2 regions of the Yersinia kristensenii genome follow, and region 2 is predicted to be linked to the other one. Evidence: predicted binding sites of a transcription regulator. Region 2 holds the regulator's gene; the other holds the start of a gene.

Region 1 (4,201 bases), 1.5 Mb from region 2:
GGTAAGGTAACCAACTACAGGAAAAACCGGGACGGGAAGATGACATAGAATTAACCGTTTATCGGACGTGGGTCAATTAGCTCTAGAGCACCAATCGAAAACACCACGTTCAGATTCAATACAGTACCAAACTATTTGGCGTGACTGGCACAGCCAGTTTGGGGGCGAAAATCACCGGCCCAAACTGGCAAATAAAGTCGCCAAATAATATTACTTGTTGGTTTGCTCGAAGCGGCGCAACAACACATCACCTCGCGACACAGCGGTATCTAATGCTTGTTGTGGCGTTTTCTTACCCGTCCAAACACCTTCCAACTCTTCATCTACCACGGTACGAATCTGTGGCATATTGCCCAGACGTAAGCCCTTGGTGTACGGCAATGGCGGCTTGTTCAACATTTGGCGAGTAGCAACATCAGCACCTGGATTCTTGTCATAGAAACCCTGTTGCTTCGTCAACTCATAAGCGGCGGTGGTGATAGGCAAGTAGCCGGTCTTCTGGTGCCATTCGGCAGCAATTTCCGGTTGAGTCAGGAATTGCAGGAATTCAGCCACACCCTTATAAGTATCTTTATCTTTACCATCCATCACCCACAGGCTAGCCCCACCAATAATGGCGTTTTGTGGCGCGTTTTTCTCATCGGCATCGTAAGGCATCATACCCACGCCGTAGTTAAATTTGGCGTAATGGCGGATATCGGCAAGAGAACCGGAAGAGGCGGTGGTGATGGCACAGTCGCCGTTATAGAACTTGGCTGTCGATTCATCTTTGCGACCAAAATAGGTAAAATCGCCTTTTTTGTTCATATCCGACAGCAATTGGATATGTTTAACCTGCACTGGTTTGTTGAATTCCAATACAGCATCAGTGCCATCAAAACCATTATTACGGCTGGCAATTGGCTGACCATGCCAGGCGCTGAAGTTTTCAATTTGAATCCACCCCTGCCAACCGCTGGCGTAACCACAAGTTGCCCCCGCAGCACGTAATTTTGCGGTGTCTTCGGCCAGTTCTTGCCATGTTTTAGGCGGTTGATCTGGATTCAGACCGGCTTTCTTAAATGCATCTTTGTTGTAATACAGCACCGGTGTAGAGCTGTTAAACGGCTGAGATAATAAGTGGCCGGTTTTGGCATCGGTGTAATAACCCGCAACCGTTGGGACGAAGACGGATTCATCAAACTTAATATCGGCGTCTTTGAATACCTGGAATACCGGCTTGATGGCCTTACTCGCCATCATGGTCGCGGTGCCCACTTCATAGACCTGCAAGATAGCTGGGGCTTTCCCTGAACGGAAAGCAGCAATACCCGCCGCCAGACTTTGTTCGTAGTTACCTTTATAGACCGGTACAATTTTGTAATCGGTATGCGACTGGTTAAAGCGATCAGCTAATGAGTTAACTTCGACCCCTAACTCTCCCTCCATGGAATGCCAGAAAGGAATTTCAGTGACCGCCATTGCATTAGCACTGAATGCCAAGGTTAGCGCGACACAAATCGACGTTTTACGAATAGTGTTGTTAAACATATCTAGCCCCTGAATAAATCTGTCTGGCTCATCTCAATTAACTGCGGTGGATGAGCGAAATAAATCAGTTTTTGTTCGAAAGCAAACATGACATCGTTTCATGACAGAAATATAACTTTCAGATGACATAAAAATGACAAAAAGTAAAAATAAATACCAAAACCTCTTTTAATTTCGCCACTATTCGCTAATGAAATGAGTTTTTTAACAAAAGTAACAACAATTCAATCAGGAATTTCCCGATGAAAACAATAAAAATATAAATATCTATTAGATATTTATTTGATCGTTAAATTACTATTGATTTTATTTCCTTAAATTGGTTGTATTATTATTGATGCTCCTCTAACTCACATGTTAATGTTTGTTCGCCTTGTGAGCGCACTATATTAACATGATTATATTAACACCCTCGTTATTGTTATTTTATATAACTCACAAGAGCGACCCAAGGAAATAATGCCCATTCATTTCTTGAATGGGGTTTAATACAAAGGACTCTCAGGTATCTATGATGAAAAAAACTCTATTATCTATTATTACTGTAGCAGTATTGGCCAGCAGTACTATTGTTTGTGCACAACCATTCAATAAAGATATACCGGTTACAGCAGAAATTAATGGTTCAATCAGCATGACAAAAGGTAATGGTGATGCATTGAATGATATTGCCTTGGACTATGATCACGCCAGCAATGATGGCACTTATGAATATATGGAGAATGTTACGATAGTGAGTAACACTGGGGCTAAAGTCAACATCAAGCTCAGAAACCCACTGGTTCTAGAAGGTGATGCTGATGGTGAGGTAAAAACATTTAATGATGTAGTTGTGCAATTAGGGCGATCCCAACTCAATGGGGCGGGGACAAGTTTCGTTTTAGGTGCTCATAATGAGCTAAACCAGGCGTTAACTATAAGAGCTAAAAAACCCGCAGAAGCCCTATCTGGTGAAACATATACAGGCACGCTTCAGCTTACTATCGAAGATGATATTTAATCACACATCAGTTAAATAAATATATGCAGTCAGGCGGTTAACCGTCTGACTGCATTATCCTTTGACTTAAATATATATCATCATGGTTTAATGAAAACCATCAACGCATAAAAATATATTCGTCTGAGGAGATCTGTTTCTATAAAAAACAATCAATAATGGAATGGAATCCAATGAAAAAAAACATGAGTATTAATCAGATAGCTTTATTTGTTTTACTACTCCCAACATTTAATTCAACACATGCAAAAAACATAACCCTGGAGTATTTAGTTCCAACAGGGTTTTCAGCTATTGAAAGTCATGACACCATGAGGTTACTAGGTATATTTAATGGGAAGATATTGCCCACCAAAATATTTTTCTCGGAACAGAAACAAACTTTAAGCTTCAACCATCAGCAATATCGCGATAATAATATTGATGAGCAGTCAATCATATTATTAGAACAAGTCTTGCTCCAAATACCCTATTTACAATGCCAAAATGGCTGTGACTATAATGTATCCGGATATAACGTCATTCTGGATAAGATAAATCAGGTTGTCACCATTACCAATAATAACAGCCGCTACCTGATGCCAACCACTACGTGGGGGTTGGTTCACAACCAATCTTTTGACCTGCGCATGACGGCGAAAAACTACCGTGCTATGTCTGCCCGCGGGAACGGCTACCTCGGGCTTCCTTTGCAATCTTATGGTTTTGTACAATGGTTCTATAACACTACCCGTTCGAAGAGAAATTATCAGTTCTCGGATCAATCACAATACCAGCAGATGACTCAAAGAGGTATTGACAGTTGGTATCTGCAAAAGAACTTTCAAACCCTTTATTTACGAACAGGTAAGCAAAATAACCTGGATAATAGCGCAGGCAGTATCCATACCCTGATTAATCCAGCGTTAGAACAATTTGTGACCTTGGGTAGCCAAAGTTATTTAGCTCTTGATAAACCCTCGGCCGGCAACTTGATACTGTACGCAATCTCTGATGGCGATTATGAAATCTACCGAGATAACCAGCTTATCCGCCGTATTCCCGCACAAATTGGCCGCAATGAAATTGATTATAGCCAACTCCCAGGAGGCTATTACAATATTGATATTCGCTTAGTGGATAACACTGGGCGCGTCGTCAGCCAAGAAAGTCAAGCCATCAGCAATTTAGGTACTCAAACCAATGATGGTTGGTTTCTGACTATGGGCAAGGTTGCGCCACGTAATAAGCACCATTCCCATCATTTGGCGCAATTTGGCCGTAGTATGAAAATTAAAAATGTTCAAACTAATATCTCTTTACTTAAAGATAATAACCACCACTGGGCAGCAGAAGCGAACATATCGCGCCCATTAGGATTTTCTGGCTTTAATATCACACCCACCTTTAGCATGATGTCTGGTGAAAAACACGGTGGGGGGTATCTGCGTTTAGAAGGGGGGAATTCCGCAATAGGATATTTCACTGCGGCCCGCTATCAAACACCAGATGTGTCGATATATGCACCAAACTCTGGCAGTACCTCAGCATCCTATAGCCGCCGTTTTGGGCCAACTCAGCTTAGTTATCAATTCAACCAATATAAAAGTCATCATCGGCATCGTATTCAGAGCAGTTGGGATTGGCGGCGACCACAATTTGGCCTGAACTTGTCCCTTGGTGTGCAAAAAG
Region 2 (4,201 bases):
GGTTCTAGCGGCTGGCCGGGAGCTTTATTGATATAAATATACAGGTAGCGCGATAAGGGATAGCGGCCATCTTTGACATTCTCGGCGGTCGGCATCACATAATCCTGGCCATCCGCCGACAATAACAAGGGTTTAACACCACTGTTGCGAAAACCAATACTGGCATAACCCATGCCATTTAATGAACCGGCGACAGCTTGCACCACGGAAGCAGAACCAGGTAATTCATTGATATTATTTGTAAAATCACCATCACATAGCACTCGCTGCTTGAAGAAACCATAGGTACCTGAAGCTGAGTTTCGGCTATAGCGTTGCAAAGCGCGAGCCGCCCATGGCCCTTTCAAGCCCAGTTCGCCAAAGCGCTGGATCGGATGGGATGCTCCACACAGGCGATTTTGCGAAAAAACAGCATCAAGCTGAGATAAAGTGATTTTATTCAGTGGATTATCGCGATGGACAAAAACCACTAAAGCATCCACTGCCACGGGAACAGCCAGTGGTGGATAGCCATAACGCTGAGTGAATGCAGTGATTTCGGCTGCTTTCATTGGCCGGCTCATTGGGCCGAGTTGAGTTGCCCCTGCCGCCAATGCTGCAGGAGCAGTAGAAGAACCTGCCGCCTGTATTTGCAAATTAACGCCGGGGTAATGATGATTAAAATCATCAGCCCATAAAGACATCAAGTTCGCTAAGGTGTCTGAACCGACACTGGAAAGATTACCGGACAGAGTATGTGGCTTTGGCGATTGAACCTCTGTAGCAGGTGAAACCGCTACAGATTGCGCTAAAACGCCGTAGCTAAACCCGAGCAGGGCATGCAGCAGCGCCAGTTTTCCCCATCTCATCAGCTTAGTGTCCATGCAGTCTTAGGATTTGACTGCATTCTCGGTTAAAACCGTCGGAACAATCAATCGATTCGGCAAGGTAAAAATAAATCTCGTCCCCAAGCCGATTTCACTCATGACATCCAAACGCGCGTCATGGTGGCTCAGAGCATGTTTTACAATTGCCAGCCCCAATCCACTCCCCCCCGTTTGCCTTGAGCGGGCCTTATCCACCCGGTAGAAGCGCTCAGTCAGGCGCGGCACATGCTCAGGGCCAATTCCCGGCCCATTGTCACTGACCTGAAACTGTGCCCCTTGCGCAGTTTTCTGCCAACACACCTCAATTTTAGTGCCATCAGGCGTGTGATTGACCGCGTTATAGACCAGATTAGAAACAGCACTGCGCAGTTGGTCTTCGTTACCAAATACTTTCAGTTGATCATTAACCCGGAAAGTAATTTCATGACGCCCACCACTCAGCGCTTGCACCTCATGCTGTAATATCTTGAGCATCCGAGGAATATCAACTTGTTCATTCATATCTACATTAGGAGCCGCTTCAATTCGCGACAACGTCAATAATTGCTTGACCAGCCCATCCATTCTCTTGGTCTGTTCCTGCATCGTTCCCAGCGCTTTATCCCGTAATGGCCCCGCCAATTCTTGGTCGTGCATCATTTCCAGATATCCCTGTAACACCGTCAGGGGGGTGCGCAGCTCGTGGCTGACATTGGCAAAGAAATTGCGCCGAGCCCCTTCCAACTGACGCATCTGGGTAACATCACGGGCGACCATCAATAATTGCCCTTCTGAATAAGGCATGACGCGGAACTCAACATAATAGCCATTATTGAGTTGCAGGGTCAGTGGGCGGGAAAACTCTTGCTGCTGCAAATACTGGCTGAATTCGGGATAGCGCAATAAGTTAAGAATATGCTGTCCATTATCCTCCGGCCAGCGGAACCCCAGCAATTGCTGAGCCAAACCGTTGCACCAGAAAATGTTACCGTCAATGGTGGTCATCACCACAGCATCGGGTAAAGATTCTGCGCCACTGCGGAACCGTTTGATAAGTAAGGCCAATTCTCGCCGACGCCGCCGATTTCGCAGTTGCATCTGATATAAGCCATAAAATAAAGGTTCCCAGCTCCAACGCCCTGACGGCGGAGTCATGCTGCGGTCCAACCACAGCCAGTGAGATAATTTGAGTTGGTTATAAAAATTCCACACCAGCGCGGCAACTACTGAGACTAGCAATAACCAAGGAAGGTACCCGATAAAGGCACCTAACAGTAATGCAGGCAAACAAAAAAGAGCCAGCTCTAAAGCCAGCGTTTTCCATGATAAACGTTCTAACACAACGAATTCTCCGGCACTGAAAACTCAGTAGCGCGTTGAGAAGCGGTACCCGGTTCCCCGGACAGTTTGTACCATTCTGTCATGGCCATCAGTTTCAAGTGCCTTGCGTAGCCGACGAATATGCACATCAACGGTGCGATCTTCTACATAAACGTTAGTGCCCCAGACATAATTAAGCAACTGTTCACGGCTATAAACTCGCTCTGGATGGGTCATAAAGAAATGCAATAATTTAAATTCGGTCGGCCCCATATCCAGCGCTTGCTCATTGGACATCACCCGATGTGAAGAGGGATCAAGACTCAGTCCTTGCATTTCAATCACTTCTTCCACTGCCATTGGCGATATCCGGCGCATGACTGCTTTAATACGCGCCACCAGTTCTTTGGGTGAAAAAGGCTTAGTAATATAATCATCAGCACCCACCTCTAAACCGCGAACTCTGTCTTCCTCTTCACCACGGGCGGTCAGCATCATCACCGGGATATCCCGGGTCAGAGCTTCGCGTTTCATATGCTTAATAAACTGAATCCCCGAGCCCCCCGGTAACATCCAATCCAACAACACTAAATCAGGGTAAGGCTCTGATAAACGGGTTACTGCGCTGTCATAATCCTCGGCTTCTAACGGTTGGTAGCCATTTTGTTCCAACACAAAGCACACCATCTCACGGATTGGGGCTTCATCTTCCACTACCAGTATGCGTCTTGCCATCATCAACCCTGCCAGTAAGTTAGTGGTCACTATTTGATTTCGGGAGCCATTATGCGTCAGTTTTGTGACATTTTTATGAAAAACATCGCGCTCTTGCAAGCAATAAGCATAGTGATAAATTTCATGATAATTGCAAAATGCAGCACTCAAGTTTGCGAAGCGTCTCGGAGATTTCACTCACACTCTTTTTTTAGCCGCGACATCCGGCGGGCAGTGTTTATAATCAGCGCCATTATCTTTGGAATACCACCTGCCCTAGCGGGAGATTTATGCGCATTATTCATACCTCTGATTGGCACTTAGGCCAGCATTTCTTCACCAAAAGCCGTGCGGCTGAACATCAAGCCTTTCTGCACTGGCTCATTGAACAGATCAAAGAAAATCAGGTAGATGCGCTGATTATAGCCGGTGATATTTTTGATACCGGTTCCCCACCCAGCTATGCCCGTGAGTTGTATAACCGCTTCGTGGTCGAACTCCAGCCGACAAACTGCCAGTTAATTGTTCTGGGGGGGAATCATGATTCAGTATCAACGCTGAATGAATCTCGGGGTTTGCTTTCTTATTTGAATACCACGGTGATTGCCTGTGCTGGTAATGATTTAGCCCAACAAGTTATTATTTTGAAAAACCGTCAGGAGCAACCTGCGGCCTTGCTGTGCGCGATTCCCTTTTTGCGCCCACGCGATTTAGTCACTAGTCAGGCCGGAGAATCCGGTGGGCAAAAGCAACTGGCATTACAAGAAGCAATTGCTGCTCACTATCAAGCGCTCTATCAGCGAGCCGTTGAGCTGCGCGCTGAGTTAGGGCTGCCCTTACCAATTATTGCCACCGGACATTTAACCACCGTGGGGGTCACCACCTCGGACTCGGTTCGTGATATTTACATCGGCACATTAGATGCGTTCCCAGCCCAAGCTTTTCCCCCGGCAGATTATATTGCTCTGGGCCATATTCACCGCGCACAGCAAGTTGCTAAAACCGAGCATATTCGCTATAGCGGCTCGCCAATCGCCTTGAGTTTTGATGAGTTAAGTAAAGAGAAAAGTGTTTATTTAGTGGAGTTTGCCCAGCAAGCATTAGTCTCAGTGACCCCGCTATTCATCCCACAATTTCAGCCGATGCAGTTAATCAAAGGCGATTTAGCGCAAATAGAGCAACAGTTGGCTGAGTTTGCCGACCATCAAGGCTTACCGGTATGGCTGGATATTGAAGTTGCCACACAAGACTATCTCACTGATATTCAAAAACGAATTCAGGCACTAGCCGCAGAGCTTCCGGTAGAAGTGGTGTTATTGAGG

The links. Region 2 encodes PhoB, which activates phosphate uptake and scavenging genes when phosphate is short. Its sites were predicted from a motif close to CTGTCATAAAACTGNCNNAT; they were not measured.
Region 1: the regulator PhoB is predicted to act here: its motif matches at 1,653-1,672, upstream of ugpB (sn-glycerol-3-phosphate ABC transporter substrate-binding protein UgpB).

Annotation. Positions count from the first base shown of each region.
Region 1 covers NZ_UHIY01000001.1:1,023,878-1,028,078, forward strand. Annotated here, with positions in the region: gene ugpA (sn-glycerol-3-phosphate ABC transporter permease UgpA) at 1-46, opposite strand, end outside; gene ugpB (sn-glycerol-3-phosphate ABC transporter substrate-binding protein UgpB) at 211-1,530, opposite strand; gene DX162_RS04765 (CS1 type fimbrial major subunit) at 2,042-2,530, shown strand; gene DX162_RS04770 (TcfC E-set like domain-containing protein) at 2,689-4,201, shown strand, end outside.
Region 2 covers NZ_UHIY01000001.1:2,506,172-2,510,372, reverse strand. Annotated here, with positions in the region: gene DX162_RS11405 (PstS family phosphate ABC transporter substrate-binding protein) at 1-848, opposite strand, end outside; gene phoR (phosphate regulon sensor histidine kinase PhoR) at 870-2,186, opposite strand; gene phoB (phosphate response regulator transcription factor PhoB) at 2,211-2,900, opposite strand; gene sbcD (exonuclease subunit SbcD) at 3,170-4,201, shown strand, end outside.